Regions from separate parts of the Paenibacillus sp. FSL F4-0236 genome, predicted to be linked through region 3. Evidence: predicted binding sites of a transcription regulator. Region 3 holds the regulator's gene; each other region holds the start of a gene.

Region 1 (5,510 bases), 4.1 Mb from region 3:
ACCATGAAATAGGCATTGGGAGTACTCTCCCTAACGGTTCCCAATTGCAAATTGTTATCGCCGCTGTCGCTTTTATGGTAAGTAATCAGAATCCTTCCATCACTTAGCGCAAGCATATTCACATCAGTCATTTTGTAATAGGTATCCATTAAGTTACTTAGAGGAACATCCGCTTTAGGAGCTCCCGTGCTGTCAAAAATCTTCAAAAAATAAGAATAAACGTAGGAATTACCTTGATAAGCGAATGTGTTCAACACTACTGCGGTACTTCCGTCAGGAAGAACATCAACATCAGAAACATTCTTACCCGAGGCGTTTGTAACTGGAGGCTGAATGGGAAAGTCCACCGTTTTGGTGAATGAAGGTGTGGCAGCGTATGCCTGGAGTGAAATCATCGGCAGTAGCCCAATGACTAAAATAAATGCCAATCCAATCTTGCCTAACTTTTTTAACATCGCTTTCCTCCTTGTCGAATGACTATTCATATAATTGTTAACGCTTCCGTAATTGCAGTTACTACAGAAAAGAAGATTTCTATCCTATTATATCGACATTCACTAGAAAATAGTTTATTTTTCGACAAAAAAATACGCTAAATCACGAATTTAATATGACTTTAGTCATATGTATTTGTGTTCAAAGAAAAAATCATAGATTCGCACATTAAAAAAGCCCTCTCTGTCTATTAAACAGATTAGGCCGTCACGTTTTGAATTCCTCATCCTGATTGCCGATGGAAAAAACGATCTATGATCATAGTTCTAGTTCATACAAAAAAACCGAGAAAGGCACTTTATTTAAAAGTGTCTATTCCTCGGTTATAGTTTATTCGTCCGTTACGTTAACTAGCTAGATTGCCCTTCCATCGCTCTAATAGATTCATCAACCTTCACCATCATGGAACATTCGACCCTCTTGCGGAAGATGTCACAGCTGAAGTCATAGGTTCCGACCAGGGAACCCGTCGCGTGTAGCGCATTGGCAGGACAACCGCCGCTGCAGTAGAGTTTCGCCCAGCAGTCTTTGCATTCCGGCTTCGAGTAGCAATTACTCTCTTTAAATTGACATTGCAGCTCAGGCTTTGTGATGCCATCCCAGAGGTTCCCCATGCTGTATTCTTCATCCCCTACGAACTGATGGCAAGGAAAAAGCTCTCCCCAAGGGGTGACAGCAAGATATTCGGTTCCTGAACCACAGCCAGTGATTCTCTTCTGGATGCAAGGTCCTTCCGAGAGGTCAAGCATGTAATGATAAAAGGTAAATCCCTTGCCTTGCTCACCGCGCCCAATCATTTCCTTGGCGAGAATTTCGTATTGGTTGTATATCTCCGGGAGGTCCTCCTCGGTAAGTGCATAAGGTTCCCTTGGATCACAGATGACCGGTTCCATTGAGAGCTTGTCAAAACCAAGGTCAGCGATATGAAATATATCGTTGGTAAAATCGACATTGTTGCGAGTGTAGGTTCCTCGTACATAGTACTCTTGGTCTCCGCGCTTACGAACGAATTCCTGGAACTTCGGAACAATATGATCGTAGCTGCCTTTTCCGTTAACCGTTTGGCGAAGTCGGTCATGAACCTCTTTTCTTCCATCCAGGCTTAATACGACATTGTACATTTCCTGATTTAAAAACTCGGTGACCTCATCGTTCAGCAGCATCCCGTTCGTCGTGAAGGTGAAGCGGAACTTCTTTTTGTATTCTTGTTCTTTGCTTCTTGCATAAGCTACGATCTGTTTAACCACTTTCCAGGCCAAAAGCGGTTCCCCGCCGAAAAAGTCGATGTCCAGGTTTCGATGATGACCCGAATTTTCAAGCAGGTAATCGATAGCTTTTTGTCCAACCTCATAGCTCATGATTGCCCTATCTCCGTTGTATTTCCCCTGGCTAGCGAAGCAATAGTCGCATGACAAATTACAGGTATGCGCAACATTGAGGCAGAGTGCCTTAACATAAGTTTTCCGTTTTTTTAAATCGAGCGAGAGGTTCTCATACTCATCTTTTGTAAAGAGCTGGCCATCATTTTTAAGTTCCTCGATATCCGCGATGGTTTCTCGAATGTCGCTCTCGGAAATGCTGGAATCATCTTTATATTTATCCAACAGCGTTGTCACGATTTTTTCGGCAGAAGTTTTCTCATAATCCGCTATAATTTCATATGCTAGGTCATCAACAACATGCACCGAGCCACTATAGGTATCGAGCACGATATTGTATCCGTTTAGTTTATATTGATGAATCATACTTACTAATCAAGCTCCTTTTGCACACAAGTAGAAACGGCTTTGCCATCCTTTAGGGATAGAATCCATTTCTTAAAAATAGCCGCCCATCAGCGGAGCAATGGGCGGTAAAATTCCGAATCCTATCTGTTCATTGCATTTTCACACTTCTGGTTTGCAACGCCGCAGGAAGTTTTACAAGCGGATTGGCAAGATGTCTGGCATGCGCCGCATCCGCCGTGTTTTGCGGTATCCATCAGTTTGCGGGTGCTCAGTGTTACGATTCTTTTCACGATAAATAACTCCTTCTGTAATTTCTTGTGATCACTTTCACTTAATTTCCATGGAACATCGTAGCAACATCACGCAAGTACGTCTATGATTCCCGTCACCTAGCAGAGCAGAGCAGAGAGAGCTTGAACATAAGCATCAACGCTAATTATGCTGCAGTCTTCGTACTTGTGATCGTAAGATGCGGTAGCGGGAACCAGAGTCAGCGCAATACTAAAAAAGTGAAACAAAAAAGAGACGGCAATGATGCCATCTCTTTAACAACGATTTTTCCTCATACTTGTCCGTAAAGTCCAATAAATATAAGGATTTCATAACACTGTATCCTTCCTTACCAGTAGAGCGACACTCTCCGATTCCATATGCACTATATGCGAACATCCCTCTCATTATCATGGCTATTGTTATGGTGGGAAGAAGTCGCGTAGAATTAGGGATTTTTGTAGGGAGTGTTTCTTGAATATTCAATGAAGTTATTTATTTTTATAATGTACTACGCCTTAGTTCATAAAAATATTGCACACTTGGATGCTTTAACTTCATCTTCTCGCTCATGTTTAAAATTCGCTTTTTTCCAACTCGTCTGTCCACTAAGGCTAGAATATTCAATAAGATATCGTCACTTTCTAAGCTCTCCTCTATGGAAATAGATAAATACTTAGTAGCTATAACAATAAAATTGGATTTACTTAATGACGTCTGTGCTGACAAAAGCTCCTTTGCAACTTCTGATATTTTTCTGCTTCTTGCAATGACTATTAAACGATCCTCCGGGATGATCCCCTTGCTATCTTTTCTAACCGCTTCAATTTCTTCATGGTTGATAGGAATTTGAAGATCTGAATCATTCTTAATCTCCTGCTCCGTCTGATACCATCTAATTGAGCTAGTTCTATCATTCATATTAAGTACGTTCTTTTTATCTACCGAAATATAACAATTCCCTGATTTATCAGGTAAATAACGGTAACTGCTTGCGCGATATTCAACCCTGCCGTATAACGCAGGACAGAGAAAACTCTCCAGTTGTTGCTTCAATTTGCTCCAGGACATGTATCCTCCTATGTTTTATGTTATAAATACCTGTTGAGGCAGTCGTTCTATTATACAATACATAATACAATCCCACTAAAACCTGAATAATATCTTGATACTGTACATAGAAACAAGCCGATTAGGTATAGACCCCGTGGTCTGGTACCTAATCGGCTTGTTATGTTACGCCTCAAACGTTTTTACTTCGGTTATTAGTCTTACTCGGACAGATAATTCGATAACCGGTACAGGAAGTTTCAGCGCGGGTCGTATTGCTGCTTGGATGATTATTTCTCCATTACTTATCGTGACCTTTACCCGGGTTTTCTTTTGAGTATTCAAAGGTCACTTTTACAGGCTCGCTCATATAGCCAGTCGATAGATACGCCTCATTGGTTCCCTTTAAATTACCCGTAAGTTTGAATGTGAATTGGAAGCTTCCCGCGACTGTACTCTTCGTCTCATCTTCGAGTTGAACCTTGCCTTTTGGATCAAGCACCTTCAACTTCACATTTGTAAGGACGCCATTCATCAGCAATCCATCAATCGTTACTTTTTTCGCTTCCTCGTCAACCTTTACTTGTATGCCCTCAATGCCTTTCACGTCTACAGCGCCCGAGAGGTTATAGACACCAAACTCGTAGATGGAATATCCGTAATCGGTTGCTCTTTTTATGCCTTGTAACTTCATGTATCTTGCCTTGACCGGGTTGAACTGAATCGTTTCTTTGCCATCATGCGCGGTAATAATTCCGTCATTTGGCATGACATTGATCCAGTTCTGCTTATCGTTCGACACAAAAAGTTTGTATTTATCTGCACGAGCATATTCCCAATCGATTCGAACTGTATCCATTTCCTTCACTTCACCGAGATCGACCAGGAACCAAGTATTGTCCACGTATTCGCTCGCCCATCTTGAAGCAGGGAATCCATCGACGGCTTTAGCCGGTGCATAATTCGCATTATTGCCTTCGGTCGACGAAGCTTCTACCGTTTTATTCTGCGCCAAATTGCCTATGAGGTAATAGATGCTTTCCTTCAGCGTATTGTACGCCTCATCTTTTATCGTACCCGCCTTCTTGAATTCATCCAGCTTTGCGTTAAAGCCTTTGAGATACTTGGTGACTTGCGCTGCATCGTTCCCTTCATAGCGCTTCATCATTTCCAAATAGTTGTTCAAAGAACGCACCGTTGCAGAATTGGTAAATTGCTTCGCTTTTTCGAAGCGGTCGACTAACGCTTTCATACCAGATGCATTTGTCGTTGCTTCGATAACATATGACTTAGTCACCATATGCCCCGCCGTAACGGTAATGTTAAGCTCATGCTTGCCAAGCTTGCCTGCAAGCGGAATAACGGTACCTGCTGTATAAGGCTTGCCGTCATACGTCGCCGTCACTTTCGTCAGACCATCATCAGTTCTAAGCTTCCATGTAAAGGCTACGGATTCTGAATCGGGCAGCTTCATCCCGCTCTGGAACGGCTTGCCGTTCATCTGCACGTCTACCTCGGAAGGCGGAGCCTCGTTGATCTGATACGTTCCTTTAACAAATTGATACAGCCAGTCGTAAAGAACGCGTGTCGCTGGATCTTTACTTACCGCGGTGTTATAGACTGCATTGTTGCCTTGGTAATACGATTTGAAGCCATCCTTCATAAGCCCTGTCTTCGCACCGCTGTTCAAGTAATCGATATACCGCTCGCGGAACACGCCGTCCGTCAGCATCCGATCATCGAACTCGAGTTCATTGGACATGCCATACTGCTTCGCCAGATTCGCAGAATCCTCCAAGCGCTCGATATCCGTCGGCTCGAAGAAGTAGTTCGGTTGGATCGTCACCGCATCGAAGCCGACATCCTTCCACATGAACGCTTTATAAGCGAAGAAGTGCGGAATCCAGAAGAACTTCAGGTCCTTGCCGCTAATTTGCATGTCATGCAGGGTGCTGCTCACCGAACGGA
Region 2 (5,510 bases), 4.9 Mb from region 3:
AGCAGAATGAACCACCCATTAAATTAGATGTTCCTATAGACAGTAAGCTGATCTATTCTTCCTTCACTGACCTTAGCAAGGCGCTTGAGAGTCAAATACCGGATATCGCAAATTATCGTTTTGATTCTCAAGAAAGTGAAGTTGGGAAGTTCGTGCTTCACCCGCTAGTTCAGAATCAGTGGTCGCTATTCCGAGTTAGGTTAGAGTTGATTAATAGTGATCAGAAGATTGTAGCTTTCCGCTCACCTAAGATTGAGATAGGGGCAAGCAGTAGCGATAAGGAACAGAAGGTACTGCCGGCATCGCAAGCGCTTAGCAGTTTGATTGAAAAATATTTTCCGGCAGACTCCGTAGTAAAGGAGATTGAGCTTGGTTATTATGGTGAGTTGTTCAACTCCGAAAGTCAGGTAGCGTCGCCAATGTGGCGGTTCATGCTGGAGAACGGCAATGCCTATTATGTGGATGCTATAAGTGCGGACATCATCAGTCCGAAGACAACAGATTAGAAGGAGTAAGGAAAATGGGGATTTCATTTACAGTACTGTCCAGTGGTTCTACCGGAAATGTAACGGTGGTTCGGAACGGGGAGACAACACTTATGATTGACGCGGGACTAAGTGCCAAGCGGATCGATGAGCTGTTGGCCATGCGCGAGCTAACGGGTAATGATATAGACGGGATTCTAGTCACACACGAGCATTCCGATCATATTAAAGGACTCGGGGCAATGGCCCGTAAATACGATCTTCCGATTTATGCGAACACCAATACCTGGGGAGCCATTGAAAAAGGCATTGGGAAAATACCCGACTATAACCGAATCATTATGGAGTCGGGACAGCATAGGGATTTTGGTAGTCTGCGTGTAGAATCGTTTGCAATTTCTCATGATGCGGCGGAGCCGGTGGGTTACAATTTTTATGATGGAAAAGAAAAACTGTGTGTAGCTACAGATCTGGGATATGTTAGCGACAAGGTAAGAGATGCGATTTCAGAGGCGGACGTATTGGTGCTGGAGGCGAATCATGATATTGAAATGCTGAGGATGGGACGTTATCCGTGGAATACGAAACGACGTATACTTGGCGACATGGGTCACCTTTCTAATGAAGCAGCCGGAGCAGCACTAAGTGAAATTCTCACAGGACGGACTAAACGTACCTATTTAGCGCATTTAAGCCGGGATCATAATATGATGGATTTGGCTAAAATGTCGGTACGTTGCGCAATGGAGGATCGGGGCTGTTTCTTTAAAGATAGTGAGTTTAAGCTTTGCGATACGTATTATGACCAACCTACGCCATGGGATAAGCTGAGCCAGTTGTCATAAGCTGATCAAGCTCGGCAGTCTTTCGTTCTAATTCTTGGCGGGAGATCAGGCCTTTATCGATCATCAATTCGATCATAGCACTGAAGGCAAGGGTCATATGGTAGTGTTCATCCTTCAAATCGCCAAGCTTACCGATAAACTCCACCAGATCCATACTTGTGGAAAAAGAATTCATAATTATACCTCCTTATGTAGTAAAAACAGAACTGGAGTTGTAAAAAATTCGCAGGCTTTTTACCTCAGGAAAATCACGAAATGAGGGTTGCCTGTGATACAATTATAGACGTGATAAGCAAACTCTAAATTTATGGAACCTTTCTATTAGTGTAGTCTTTTAAGTTGCAAAATATTCCTAGTAGAGAAGATATATTGAAAGATTCTAAAATTCTTTCGATTAACTGAAACTATTGTGTGGTTAATGGATAAAGTGAAACTTTTTAGTGATTGTTGGAGTCTAAAGGATGCAGAGGTATATGCTTGGAACGTGATTGCTAGAGGTTCAGGTTTTAGATACTGTGAACGGTTGGCAATAGAAGGGGGAGATTTTCGGTGGGATTGTTTGATGACGATTTCTATTCAACTAAAGTATCACGGTCCAGAGGGGATGAAGCATCAAAGGGATCATTTGCTAACCGCAAGCATTCTGTGCGAAGATCGCGCAAGGGCTTATCCACTTGGCAAATATCCGCCGTCTGCTCCTTAATCAGTGCTGTGGTGGCAGTGTTTTTATTCAGTATGCTTACTGGACAAATGAGTCACGAAACTGCCCCGAAGTCGGTAGTAACAACTGGGGAGGTTGCCCCAAGCAGAGATCCGTTTGACCGTATCATTCAAGCCGCTGCTACGGTTCGTCCTGCAGTAGTAAGTATTATCAATCATAAAGAAGATAATAAAGAATTGAACATTCTGGATGAGTCAGCATTAGGCTCTGGAGTGATTTATAAAAAGGTAGATAATAAAGCATTTATCATTACTAATAACCATGTCATCGAAGACTCTAGCAATCTTGAAGTCGTAACAGTAGATGGCGAGACACGTAAAGCTACACTCGTTGGAACGGATAAAGTGAGTGACATCGCGGTCCTTTCTATTGATGCCAAAGGGATCAATACAATCGCAGAGCTCGGGGATTCCTCGAAGCTTCGTCTAGGTGAAACGGTCATTGCCATCGGAAACCCGTTGGGACTTGGTGACACATTGACTTCAGGTATTGTCAGCTATACTGAACGGAAGGTTCCCGTATCCTTGAATCAGGACGGCGTATATGATTGGGAGCAAGAGGTCATTCAGACCGATGCAGCAATTAATGAAGGCAATAGCGGCGGGGCGCTTGTGGATCTGGATGGTAAAGTCATCGGTATTAACACGATGAAAATCTCCGATGCAGGTGTAGAAGGGCTGGGTTTTGCTATTCCAGCTAACCATGTGATAGATACCGCTAATGAACTGGCTGAGAAAGGGCGGATTGCCCGTTCCTACTTGGGCGTATATTCGGTAGATTTAAACAATCCTTACATTCCTCTCGCAGAGGACCAACGCAAGGAACTGAACCTACCGAACAATGTTAAGGATGGAGTTGTAGTTCTGGATGCTGTTGGACCTGCACAAGAAGCGGGAATACAGTTCAATGATGTAATTACGAAATTTAATGATGAACCTATTACATCCACGCTTTCCCTTCGCAAGTATTTATATAATCAGACGAAGATTGGTGAGGATCTGAAGATTACCTATTATCGAAATGGGAAAGTCAATCAGACTACAGTAAAACTTCTTGAAAAACCAGAGGAATAATATGCTGGAAGTCGGCATATAATGATATAGCAGTAATGACAAGTAGAGCGGACTACCCCTTCGGTTGAGAAGGTAGAGCTTCCTGAAATAGCGATACTCTGTATCGCTATCGGGGATCTATTTCTTCTAAAGTTTTGATAAATATGGCAATTATAAGCTGATTTAATCAATTTTGGGCTGACTGGCAACCCTTACATTGGAAGGTAATACTTATTAGGGTAGAAACGGATATATACGGATGCCAGCTTGCCTTTGCTAATCAGGTGTGGTAATATGATATCAATCATACATTTAGTCCCTAATTTTCGCATTGAAAAGGGCTGTTATATTCGGTAATACAACCTTTTTCAATGTGTGAATTTTTTCTTTGTTTGAAGATAAAAAGAACATATTAATTTAAATTTGTGGAGGTAACACACATGCAAACAGGTACAGTTAAATGGTTCAACGCAGAAAAAGGATTCGGATTTATCGAAGTTGAAGGCGGAAGCGACGTATTCGTTCACTTCAGCGCAATCACTGGCGACGGCTTCAAAACTTTGGACGAAGGCCAACGCGTTGAATTCAACGTTGTTCAAGGCAACCGTGGACCACAAGCCGAAAACGTTGTAAAACTGTAATAATAGAAGAAACCGTCCCAGCTTGTGAAAGTTGGGACGGTCTTTTTATATCTAGTTAGTCACTATTGACTTACAGGATGGGAGGAACGGCAATGAACTACCGGAAGAAACCTTTGGAAGAAATACCGGAAGAAAATACCGCGATTTGGGCGTGTACCAATGATGGATGCAACGGATGGATGAGGGATAATTTCGCATTTGAACATGCGCCTTCTTGCCGTCTATGTGACTCTCCAATGGTTCGCAGCACGAAGATGCTACCACAATTGCTTAATTCGAATGGCGATCTCAAATCGCTGAAGAAGGGTATTTCCATTACCTAACCAATGCCTTTATGAGTCAAGCTTGTTATAGAACAGTGAACAACTTCAAGACGGTCAAACCGTCTTATTTTTTTTGCTTTTTTTAAGGTAAATTGTGATTTTTGTCACAAATCATTTGAATTTCACCGTTAAAAGCACCCCTTTGTGTGACATTTATCACAAAAGTGCGTCTAAATTTTTGACACAATATAGTTAACGAAAAGGGGAGAAGGAAGGGAAAAATATGGATACAGTAATGCTGTCGCGTATACAATTTGCGTCGACGACAATATTCCACTATTTCTTTGTACCGGTATCAATCGGACTAGCGCTCTTGATTGCGATCATGGAGACCATGTACGTTAGAAAAGGCAATGAAGAGTACAAAAGAATGGCACAGTTCTGGGGAAAGCTGTTTCTCATCAACTTTGCAGTAGGGGTAGTTACAGGTATTTTGCAGGAATTTCAGTTCGGGATGAACTGGTCTGATTATTCACGTTTTGTGGGTGATGTATTCGGGGCTCCACTTGCAGTCGAAGCATTGGCAGCTTTTTTTCTGGAGTCTACTTTTATTGGCATCTGGATATTCGGCTGGGACAAAGTGTCCAAAAGAGTGCACTTGTTATCCATCTGGCTAGTAGCTTTCGGTACGATGTTATCCGCTTTCTGGATTCTAGCAGCGAACTCCTTTATGCAGCATCCTGTGGGATTTGAGATAAATAATGGACGGGCAGAAATGAATGATTTCTTCGCGCTCATTACGAACGGACAATTGCTGGTTGAATTCCCGCACACGGTTCTTGCTGCGTATGCAACAGGCGCCTTCCTCGTAACGGGTATTAGTGCGTATAAGATATTGAAGAAACAAGATGTATCTTTCTTTAAGAAATCTTTTCAAATTGCAGCAATCGTAGGTATCATTTCTTCTATTGGTGTAGCCGTGGCAGGCCATGCGCAAGCACAGTATTTGGTTGAGACTCAACCTATGAAGATGGCGGCTTCTGAAGGACTGTGGGGTAAGAGTGGTGACCCAGCACCTTGGACCGTATGGGCTAACATTGATCCTGACAAGCAGGAAAGTTCTGGAGAATTTCAAATTCCGTATATGCTAAGCTTCCTTTCATACAGTAAATTTTCCGGTGAAGTTAAAGGTATGCTTGAGCTGCAAGCTGAGTATGAGCAAACCTATGGCCCCGGTGACTATATCCCGCCAGTACGTACGACATTCTGGAGTTTCCGGATCATGGTTCTAGCAGGAACGTTAATGATCGTAATGGGTATGTACGCAATGTATTTAATGTGGCGCAAAAAGATGGACCGTCCAAACACTTGGTTTATGCGGTTTATGTTATGGGGAATACTGCTTCCTCCAATCGCGAATACAGCAGGTTGGGTCATGACCGAATTCGGGCGTCAGCCATGGACGGTATTCGGATTGATGACAACGGAAGACAGTGTGTCGCC
Region 3 (5,510 bases):
GCATTTCACGGTGGCACATACACTATCGCGTCTTTATAAGGATAGTCGAAATGGCCAACTTCCTACACTTCGCCAAATGCTTCAGTCATCAGGCAGTGAGGAAGCTTCTGAATGGAGCGGAGTGATCGATAGAATCTATCCGGACCTTCTTACCGTAAAAGAAACCTGGGATCTGCTTAGTGATAAACTATTCAGCCTCTTGCCGGAACGCAGCGATGCAGCGGCGGGAGAAGCCGGCCAGTTAGTCATGCGGCTACTTCCTACCCGTAAACCGAAAGATTGGGATGAATTGGTTGCTTTAGAGAATACTATGAATCTGACATTAAGCGAAATTATCCGTAAAGGTGATAAAATGCTTAATGAGATGCGAGATCAAGAAGGTCAATCTTCCTCAGATAGCCTAGTTACCGATATTAGCGGCTTATTTAAGGATTTAGCTTCTATACGTGAGCAAGTACGGTTTTTTATGGGATTAAATGATGAGAATGTAGTATATTGGCTGGAGGCGAATGGAAATTATCGCAGTAAATCGCTACAGCTGTATGCCGTTCCTGTTGATGTTAGTACTCAGCTTAAGGAGCTGTTTTTCGACAAGAAAAAAAGTATCGTACTAACTTCGGCGACACTCTCTGTGGATAAATCATTCCAGTTTATGATTGATAATCTCGGACTTAATGAAGCTGCGGAAGAGGGGCGTCTGATGACATCACTCCTGCCTTCTCCCTTTAAGTATCGGGAGCAGGCGCTGTTAGTTATTCCGCGGGATTTCCCAAGTGTGAAGGGGAGTGTAGGCGATGCCCGATTTGTCGATACACTCGTACAGTCACTAGCAGAAGCAGCTATTACAACACGTGGGCGGATGCTTGTCCTGTTTACTTCTTACAAGATGCTACGCCAGGTTTACGATCCTCTGAAAGAGGCTCTAGCCTCACAAGAGATCACGGTGTTAGGTCAAGGCGTGGAGGGGGGCAGCCGTAGCAAGCTGATCCGCCGTTTTCAGGACAGTGCAGCTTCTGTACTGTTAGGAACAAGCAGCTTTTGGGAAGGTGTAGATATTCCAGGTGAAGCATTAACATGCTTGGCCATCGTGAGACTCCCATTTCAACCGCCAAACCACCCCCTAGCGGAAGCGAAGTCTGAGTTATTACAAGCCCAGAAAAAGAATCCGTTCATGAAGTTGTCTGTTCCTCAGGCGGTTATTCGCTTCAAGCAAGGATTTGGGAGGCTGGTACGGACAGCGCAAGATCGGGGTATTGTTATTGTGTATGACACAAGGGTGATCGAATCTCACTATGGGAAGTATTTCCTCTATTCGTTGCCTGGCCCGAAAATGGAGCATATGCTTACGGATCAAATGGTTCCTCGTATAGCGGAGTGGTTGGAAGACGGAGGCGTTTCTTGAAAAGAACGTCATCGATCTTATTAATCACTCTACAAGGAAGGGCGGTATAAGAATACCGCTCTTCCTTGAGACGAGGTGCAGATATTTCGATAGGATTTGAACAGAATATCACTTAAATTAGGAGGTAAATTATGAAATCGGATAAAATATCAGAAGCCGTTGTTCGCAGACTTCCTGTGTACTTGCGTTTCTTGAATGATCTCCAGAAACGTGAAATATTAACCGTTTCCTCACAAGAACTAGGACAAAAACTTGATTTGAATCCTGCTCAAATTCGTAAAGATTTAGCTTATTTTGGAGACTTTGGTAGAAAAGGTATCGGGTATGACGTAACTTATCTTATTGAAAAAATCCGTCATATTCTGAAGCTGGATCAACAATTGAATGTGGCTTTAGTAGGTGCCGGTAACCTTGGACATGCATTATCTAATTACAATGCTTATCTGAAAGATACTATGAAGATTACCGCTATATTTGACTCCTATGCACCTAAGGTAGGGCGGAAAATCAACTCTCTTACCGTTCAACCGATGGAGGAGCTTGGTCAGACGGTTCGTGAGCAAGGTATTCGAATTGGGATCATTACTGTGCCTGATTCAGAAGCGCAGAATGTAGCAGATATTCTCATTGAGTCTGGCATTGAGGCGATTTTGAATTTTGCACCAGTGATTCTAAAAACACCATCGAATATCCGGGTTCATGCTGCCGATTTTACAACGGATTTGCAAAGCCTTGCTTATTATTTGAAAGACGGAAAGGAAGAAAGCGGAAATGAAGAGCAGTAAAACGATTATTAAGGGCGGGCGTTTTCTTATTCCGGGAACGGATGAGCCGGTTCTGAATGGATATATGACTATTGAAGATGATTTGATCACTTACATAGGAAAAGAAGAGCCTTTAATGGAAGATGATGTGCAAGTTGTTGATGGCAGTCGTCTGCTGTTTATGCCAGGTCTGGTAAACACACATGGCCATGCGGCAATGTCATTGCTTCGTGGTTATGGAGATGATTTAGCACTTCAGGTGTGGCTTCAAGAGAAGATGTGGCCGATGGAAGCGAAATTCACTGGAGAAGATGTATACTGGGGAACCTCCTTGTCGGTACTGGAAATGCTAAAAGGTGGTACTACAACCTTCTTGGATATGTATGATCATATGGATCGAGTAGCAGAGGTAGTCGAATTATCAGGCATTCGTTCTGTACTGATGAGAGGCGTAATCGGATTATGCCCAGAGGAAGTACAAAATCACAAGCTTGCGGAAGCGATTTCTTTTGCACGAAATTGGCATGGTAAGGCTGATGGTAGAATTACGACGATGATCTCGCCACACGCCCCATATACTTGCCCACCGGACTTCTTTGTTAAGTTTGTTCAAGCGGCACATGATTTGGATTTACCGATGCATACCCATATGTCCGAGACCAAACGCGAAGTGGAGCAGAATGTGGTGGATTACGGACTTCGGCCAGTAGCGCATTTAGAGAAGCTTGGAATGTTCACACGTCCGTCTATTGTTGCACATGGCGTTCATTTGAATGATGAAGAGATCGAGATACTGGCTCGTCATGATGTAGGCGTGTCTCATAACCCAGGAAGTAATCTGAAACTGGCTAGTGGAGTGGCTCGGGTTACGGATCTTCTAAAGGCTGGTGTGAAGGTATCACTGGGTACAGATGGTGCGGCAAGCAATAATAACCTGGATATGTTTGAAGAGATGCGTCTTGCAGCCCTCATCCATAAAGGTGTAAGTGGTGATCCGACGGCTGTTCCAGCTCCGGAAGCGCTGCGTATAGCTACAGAGTATGGCGCAAAGTCTATCTTTTTAAATGATGTGGGTAGACTCGCTGTTGGCATGAAAGCGGACTTTATCGCGATTGATATAGACCAGCCGCATTTGCTACCACACACAGATCTGTTGTCTCATGCTGTATACTCTGCCAGTGCCAAGGATGTTGAGCATGTATGGGTGAATGGTAAACAGGTTGTAAAACACGGAGAATGTGTAACGCTAGATGAGGAAGCAATCCGTCGTAAGGCACAAGAATCATTTGATGGACTGCTTAAACGGTAGTCTAAGATCATAACGAATAACTGAAAGGCTGTGACTTTCTGCGATTGCAAAGTTACAGCCTTTTGTGTTTCTGATAATTAGATCATTGAATTGGATATGAAACTTTGGATAAACACACAGGTGTGTTATATAATCAAAAAAGATATATTACTAGAAAGGGAGCTGTACCTTGAAGAAAAGGAAAAAATGGATCCTCCTGGGGTCAGTTCTGATTCTGCTCCTTCTGTTCGGACTTATCCAGTTCTATGCTTATATTATGAAAGATCAATGGAACGAGCGAGATATCGCTAAGGATGTCGCTAAAACCAGTGCTGGTCTGACAGAGGTAACCAAAGCGCAGAAATCCGTGTGGGATGATAATGCGGTGTACTGGGTCTTAACAGGGAAGAATGAAGCCGGGACCGAGTTGATGGTTTGGGTACGTTTTACTGTAGACGGGAAGTTTGCTGAAGGAACCGACGCAGTATATGCTGAAGAACTAAGTAAAGGGACCTCTGAAGCGAAAATGCGTAGCCTTATAAAAGCCGATCTTCCGGACATCAGCATTGAGCGGTTGTTGCCAGGAGTATATAACGGGGAGTATGCTTGGCAGCTTTTTTATAAACAAAGCGGTCGATATTATTATCAATTTTATCGGTTCTCAGATGGGGCTCGAATGGGTGAAGGTTACAGTTTACCTAGCCGCTAAATTAAACAAAAGCATTATAGGAGAAACAAGCGGACCATTTATGGTTCGCTTGTTTTTTAAAATGACATATTATTTGATATACTATAAGTACACGAATTGTGATATACTATAAGAGTAGTTTTTATGTATTGGTATTTAAAGATTCATACGAAAAAAGGTCTGTTAGTTAAGAGTAACAGCCCTTTTTTTGTCGAATTAAATCAATAAATTTAATAAAATGGAAAGAATTAAAAAATAAAATTTTAAATATCTTCACACTTTTTTTCAATATAGTATATACACCTGTGATATACTACTGTTTGTAATTAGAACAGTGTTAGTAGAACGTCAGGCTCTGATGAGCTCTTAGCAGCTATGACTTTGGATCATTCTGTTTACATTTTTTCATCTTTGAGAGGAGGACGTTTCTTGAAATTACGTCTTGTACCTGTACTGATAACGTCTCTACTGTCGGCTATGCTATTATTCGGAGGATTCTTTTTATATCGTCAGTTTGCTTTACAGGAACCGCTCCAAAAGATTGTAACCGGATTTGAGGGAGTAAATACTTCACATATTAGTATTAACCGCGATGAGGTCACTTTGAAACTTGATTTGCAGCCGGGCACGAATTTACGTGATCTAGTATCGTATGTATCCAAAGAAGGAAAATCAGTGATTGAAGGACGTAAACTTAAACTCGATGTGGAGCAAAATTCAAGTGAACTATTGGATGATTACTGGGATAAAGCGATGTTCTCTGTAGCTGAAGCCATGGAGAGCCGTAAATATACGATTATACCTACAGAACTTGATAGATTGAAACAGCAAAATACGGAATTTAAAGATGTGATAGCATCTACTGATATCGACGACAACAATGTGTACGTAAGCTTGAGTAATGGAAAAGAAAGCAAATTTATTATTTTGCCGCGAAAACCTGCGACCTTGGGGGTATGGAATAATGCCTAAGTACCTTAAAGAAATTTTACTCGGATTTATTCCTGTGCTGTTTATTTTCATGGCTTTTTTAGGTATTAATATATTCCCGATTGTTATAGCAGCTGGAATGCTTACTGCATTACTTATAATTGCTCATTTGCGTGGCGGGCTTACGGTGAACGCTGGTGCGGGGAAGAAACGCCAGAAGGAAGGGCCTTCAAAGCTCACTTTTGAAGAAATTGGTGGGCAAGACAATGCGAAGCAAGAGCTTCGTGAGGCACTCGATTTTTTGATCCGGCACGAGGAGATTAGTAAATTTGGGATTCGTCCTTTGAAAGGGATTCTGCTCACTGGCCCTCCAGGAACAGGTAAGACCCTTATGGCCAGAGCAGCAGCGCATTATACAAACTCCGTATTCGTAGCTGC
Region 4 (5,510 bases), 5.3 Mb from region 3:
AATGAGCTGGGTCTTGATCCGCAGCGTATCGTTTGGAAACGCGTGATGGATATGAATGATCGCAGTCTGCGGAATATAGTGACAGGGCTCGGAGATGGAAATGGAGCCGTGCGGGAAAGTGGATTTCAGATTACAACAGCTTCTGAGATTATGGCTGTATTATGCCTATGCGATAATCTGAGTGATCTCAAAAAGCGTCTGAACCGTATTTTGATTGGGTATGACCAAGAGGGACAGCCTGTAACGGCCGAGCAAATAGGGGCAGTTGAAGCGATGACAGCGCTGCTGAAGGAAGCAGTTAAGCCTAATCTGGTGCAGACCTTGGAGGGCACTCCTGTTATTGTACACGGTGGTCCATTTGCGAATATCGCCCATGGCTGCAGTAGTGTTATTGGTACTCGTTATGCACTCAAGCTGGGAGATGTTGTGGTTACGGAAGCAGGCTTCGGAGCGGATCTTGGTGCAGAGAAATTCATGGATATCAAATGCCGGCAAGCGGGTCTAACCCCTTCAGCGGCAGTGCTTGTCGTGACGGTGAAATCCTTGAAATATAACGGTGGTGTACCTAAGAATGAGCTCCAAACGGAGAACCGGACGGCGCTGCGCTCTGGATTGTCTAATTTGGAGCGTCATGTAGAGAATCTCGGCAAATTTGGGGTGCCTGTTCTTGTTGCCATTAATCATTTTGAAGGCGATAGCCCAGAAGAGATTAATGACGTTGTGGAGGCTTGTCGCCGATTGAACGTTCCTGCGGCAATATCCAAGGTATGGGCAGAAGGTAGTGCGGGCGGACAAGAGTTGGCTTCGGAATTAAAGAAACTTCTGGATCATAGCGACACTGAACGTTTTGCTCCTTTGTATGAGAATGAACTCGACATCTCTTCCAAAATCACCAAGATTGTTCGCGAAATTTACCGTGGTGCGGAGGTTAACTTTTCCCCTGCGGCCAAACGCAGCCTAGCGGTGATTGAGCGTCTTGGGTTAAATGATCTTCAAGTATGTATGGCGAAGACCCCTTATTCCTTCTCAGATCAGCCTAGATTGCTTGGCGCTCCAGAAGGTTTCACGGTAGGTATCCGTGATATTACCCTTTCGCTCGGTGCAGGGTTTGCTGTAGTGATTACGGGCAATATCGTTACGATGCCAGGTCTACCGGCTAAGCCAGCTGCTGAGGCACTATGGATGGATGAGGATGGCGTGATTCACGGTTTGGTGTAGATTCAGTTTATGATCAGGCTTTTCCCTGTTGGTTTAGGGGGAAGCCTTTTTTTGCGCGTTATAAGAAAGTATATCCTGAGGGGGCAGAACATAATGTCCTACGCCCATGGCAAAGCTAACGAGGTCGCAATCGGCAGCAGTGACGGAAAATGCTTAAAATTGTGAACAATCTGAGAATATAGGCGAAAAGACTTGTAATGTGATAAATATCACAATATAATCAGTTTATAAAGTGAAATAAATCACAATTAACTCATCGGTGATCAGATATCTAATTTGGTCAGTCAAGCAATTCGAATATATAACCAGGTTGTCCATTTGAAGGAGGAAGAAAATAATGAAAGTAGCTGTCATTGGATGTACCCATGCCGGAACTGCCGCAATTGTAAATACTGCTAAGCTTCACCCGGAAGCCGAGATTACGGTTTATGAGCGTAATGATAATATTTCTTTCTTATCTTGTGGAATTGCTTTATACGTAGGTGGAGTGGTCAAGGACCCACACGGGCTGTTCTATTCTTCCCCTGAGAAGCTTGCTGAGCTTGGTGTAAAGACCAACATGCGTCATGAAGTGACCGTTGTAGATACGAAGTCCAAAACATTGCGTGTTCGCAATTTGGTAACCGGACAGGAGTTTGACGATACCTACGATAAGCTGATTATGACTACGGGATCATGGCCGATTGTACCAAAGCTCGAAGGGATTGAGCTGGAAGGCGTCTTGCTTTGCAAGAACTATGATCATTCCAATACCATTATAGAAAAAGCTAAACAAGCGAATAAAATCACAGTCGTAGGCGCTGGGTATATCGGCGTTGAGTTGGTGGAAGCCTTCCAAATGAACGGAAAGCAAGTTACGCTGATTGATGGCGAAGATCGTATTTTGAATAAATATTTGGACCCAGAGTTTACTGCGCCGATCGAACAATCCTTTAAGGATCATGGTATTAAATTAGCGCTGAATGAGAAGGTAAGTTCTTTTGCTGGTGAAGGTGGTAAAGTTACCAAGGTTATCACAAGCGAAGGGGAGCATGAGGCGGATCTTGTAATTCTCTGCATCGGCTTCCGTCCGAATACTGAGCTGTTAAAAGGTCAAGTGGATATGCTGCCTAATGGCGCAATTCTGGTTAATGATTATATGCAGACTAGTTGCCCAGATGTGTATGCCGCTGGTGACAGCTGCGCGATTCATTACAACCCTACGGGTAAGCACGCTTATATTCCACTGGCAACCAATGCAGTACGGATGGGCACTTTGGTCGCACGTAACTTAGTGAAAGAGACGATTCCTTATATGGGTACTCAAGGGACTTCGGGCATTAAGATTTATGAAGATAATATCGCTGCTACCGGTCTTACGGAAGAAGGGGCTAAGGCTGAAGGAATGGACGTAGAAACTACCATGATTATTGACAACTACCGTCCAGAATTTATGCCAACCTTCGAGCAGGTGCAATTAAAAGTGGTATTTGATCGCGCCACACGCCGCATTCTCGGAGCGCAAATCTTGTCCAAGACGGATTTGACGCAATCGATCAACACAGTATCTGTATGTATTCAAAATAAAATGACAATCGATCAGCTTGCCTTTATCGATTTCTTCTTCCAACCTCATTACAACAAGCCTTGGAACTTCCTGAATACAGTAGGCCTCGAATCGCTACCGGCATCAGTACCAAGCAAAGAGGCAGTAACCGTATAATTTAATTGCCTGTGAACAATAAAGTTGGGTAAACCGGAGCCATATATGGCTCCGGTTTTTTGTGATTGATGTTGGTACTATTTACCTTTAAAATAATATGGAGCCTGTTCTTACAAATGTAATTATGGATGTGCTTCGTTAAATTTGACATGTCAGTGAAAAGTTTCACTTAGTTTTTCATTAAGTGATAATTATCACGTTAATGTGTTTTATGACACGCTACAATGGTCGTAAAGGAACAAATTTTAAGTAAATAGATGAAGGGGATAGGAATCATGGCTTATAATAAACCGCAGCAGATTGCCGCAGTCACGGTCGAGAACGGCATAAAAAAGGCGCACAATCCTTTAAGCACCGTACTAATTCTGGGCTTTCTGGGAGGAGCGTTTATCGCGCTCGGATTTTTACTGGATATTCGCGTCATTGCTGGCGCACCACATGAATGGGGATCCATCGCTAACTTTATTGGGGCAGCTGTCTTCCCTGTCGGATTGATTCTAGTACTGCTTGCAGGAGGAGAACTGCTGACAGGCAATATGATGGCTGTGCCACTTGCTTTTATGGCGAAAAAGATATCCTTCTGGGAAGTGGTTAAGAATCTCGTATTGATTACCCTGAGCAATTTAGCGGGAGCTTTGTTTGTAGCTTACTTTTTCGGTCACGTGGTTGGTTTAACCTCTGACGGTGTGTATTTGGAAAAATTAGTGGAGATGGCAGGACATAAGCTTGAGGCAGACTTCTTGCCGGCATTTGTTTCCGGTATCGGTTGTAACTGGCTCGTAGCTTTGGCGGTATGGCTCTCCTATGGAGCAGATAACTTCAGTGGCAAAATCCTCGGTATCTGGTTCCCAACGATGGCTTTTGTAGCTATCGGCTTCCAGCACGTTGTAGCCAACATGTTCTTAATTCCGGCAGCTATTTTTGAAGGTTATTTTTCATGGGGAGAGTACTTCAACAATTTTGTTCCGGTATGGCTAGGAAACTTGACGGGCGGTGCGATCTTTGTTGCGGCAGCTTATTGGATGGCTTACCTGCGCAAAGAGCCTGCATCTATTCAGTCCGTGGACAGCATGTCCGGCAGCGGTGTAAAAAAACACGCCTAAACCTATCTTATAGAGCACTCCTTAGAATAGTTGAGGGGTGCTTTTTGCTGTATAGACAAATAAAATCCGCCGTGATGTATCCGAGCTCGGGGGAACGAATTCGGATGCACAGCGAATTTTAAAAGGGGGAGTGTTTCTAGGCTCTATTACCCCGACTTTGTAATAACGAAACACTTCATTATTGTTTAGTCTACTTTACGGAAGACAGCGGCAACTATAAAATATAAATAGATAGTAGAAATAGGGAGGACTGCGGACGTGAAAGGTGCTACTTTTTTCTCAGCTACGTTAGAAGTTAGTCCTAAATAAGAGGTGAAGTATACTGAGACTTTATCACGATAGCACGTCAATGCGTCTGCTTGCCCTGAACCCTGTTTTGGGATAATACTGGATGGAATAATGACACATATATTACAGGGGATGTACACTACTTATGAAGTTTTTACAGAATTATCCTAAAGAGGTTAAGATATTTTTAATTGCTAGTCTTATTAATGCAACGGGTAGTGCGCTGATGTGGCCATTGGTTACAATGTATGTTTTTGATGAGCTTGGACGCAGCATGTCGGATGCCGGATTAGTGATTCTTATTCAATCAGTTGGAGGAATTGTGGGTCAACTACTCGGGGGCTCACTCTATCATAAGGTAGGCGTTAACCGGCTAATTGTTGGAGCGCTGGGCATGAATGCACTTGCTCTGTTCACTTTGCCGGCAGCAAGTAACAACTGGACGTTATTTATGGTCGCGATGGGACTGGTAGGGCTCTTTAATTCACTGTCCTTACCTGCGATTCAGGCATTTATCGGCTTTCGTTTTACGAAGCAGCGCGGAGAGTTGTTTAATGTTATTTATGTCGCTAATAATATTGGTGTAGCACTGGGTACGGCGTTAAGTGGTTTTTTGGCCGATATTTCTTATATGCTCAGCTTTGTGATGAACGGCGTAACTTCAGCGGTATTTGCGGTATTCTTTTTTGTATATCTCAAGAAAGTCGGAGGAGATTCTCCACAGGAGGTCGCAGAACACCAGAAGGCTGGTCCTGACAAACAATCTACCTGGAAGCTAATGGGGCATACACGAATTTATCTTTATATGGGTATTGCCTCGATGTTCCTACTATTAGGGAACTCTATCTGGAATACAGGGGTATCTCCGTTCATTATTTCTGAGGGCTGGCCTAAGAAGACTTATGGTTTTCTCTGGACGCTTAACGGAATTCTCATTTTTGCAGCTCAGCCGCTCGTAACAGTAATTAAACGCTGGTTCGCATCTACCTCAACGGCGCAAATGACAGTAAGTGCTCTATTTTATTTGGGTGGGTATGCTGTTCTTTTATGGATGCCGACTTATTCAGGTCTAGTGCTTGGGATGGTACTCGCTACGCTTGGGGAAATGCTGATATCTCCGGCCATGCCTTCCTTTATTTCGGATCATGCAGGTCGCAGTGCTCCTTTTTATTTAGGGCTAAGTGGAGGCATGGGGGCAG

What was found. The regulator Rex, encoded in region 3, represses fermentation and respiration genes when NADH is low (regulators of the CRP and FNR family bind a similar motif). The targets are predictions, from matches to a motif close to TTGTGAAATATTTCACAA.
Region 1: a site for Rex is predicted at 2,538-2,555, ahead of scfA (six-cysteine ranthipeptide SCIFF). Genes of this name have one in related genera too.
Region 2: a site for Rex is predicted at 4,160-4,177, ahead of NSQ29_RS27645 (cytochrome ubiquinol oxidase subunit I). Genes of this name have one in related genera too.
Region 4: a site for Rex is predicted at 3,074-3,091, ahead of NSQ29_RS29145 (formate/nitrite transporter family protein). Genes of this name have one in related genera too.

The regions. Positions count from the first base shown of each region.
Region 1 is NZ_JBBOBK010000001.1:5,366,516-5,372,025, forward strand. Features, by position in the region: gene NSQ29_RS23965 (S-layer homology domain-containing protein) at 1-455, opposite strand, end outside; gene scfB (thioether cross-link-forming SCIFF peptide maturase) at 846-2,240, opposite strand; gene scfA (six-cysteine ranthipeptide SCIFF) at 2,363-2,512, opposite strand; gene NSQ29_RS23980 (SF0329 family protein) at 2,994-3,563, opposite strand; gene NSQ29_RS23985 (DUF4855 domain-containing protein) at 3,844-5,510, opposite strand, start outside.
Region 2 is NZ_JBBOBK010000001.1:6,187,581-6,193,090, forward strand. Features, by position in the region: gene yycI (two-component system regulatory protein YycI) at 1-506, shown strand, start outside; gene NSQ29_RS27620 (MBL fold metallo-hydrolase) at 521-1,330, shown strand; gene NSQ29_RS27625 (hypothetical protein) at 1,296-1,505, opposite strand; gene NSQ29_RS27630 (S1C family serine protease) at 1,880-3,124, shown strand; gene NSQ29_RS27635 (cold-shock protein) at 3,544-3,744, shown strand; gene NSQ29_RS27640 (cold-shock protein) at 3,837-4,067, shown strand; gene NSQ29_RS27645 (cytochrome ubiquinol oxidase subunit I) at 4,291-5,510, shown strand, end outside.
Region 3 is NZ_JBBOBK010000001.1:1,278,908-1,284,417, forward strand. Features, by position in the region: gene dinG (ATP-dependent DNA helicase DinG) at 1-1,402, shown strand, start outside; gene NSQ29_RS05845 (redox-sensing transcriptional repressor Rex) at 1,534-2,187, shown strand; gene NSQ29_RS05850 (amidohydrolase) at 2,174-3,475, shown strand; gene NSQ29_RS05855 (cell wall elongation regulator TseB-like domain-containing protein) at 3,645-4,163, shown strand; gene NSQ29_RS05860 (hypothetical protein) at 4,572-5,114, shown strand; gene NSQ29_RS05865 (AAA family ATPase) at 5,107-5,510, shown strand, end outside.
Region 4 is NZ_JBBOBK010000001.1:6,533,221-6,538,730, forward strand. Features, by position in the region: gene NSQ29_RS29135 (formate--tetrahydrofolate ligase) at 1-1,218, shown strand, start outside; gene NSQ29_RS29140 (FAD-dependent oxidoreductase) at 1,556-2,920, shown strand; gene NSQ29_RS29145 (formate/nitrite transporter family protein) at 3,196-4,023, shown strand; gene NSQ29_RS29150 (MFS transporter) at 4,457-5,510, shown strand, end outside.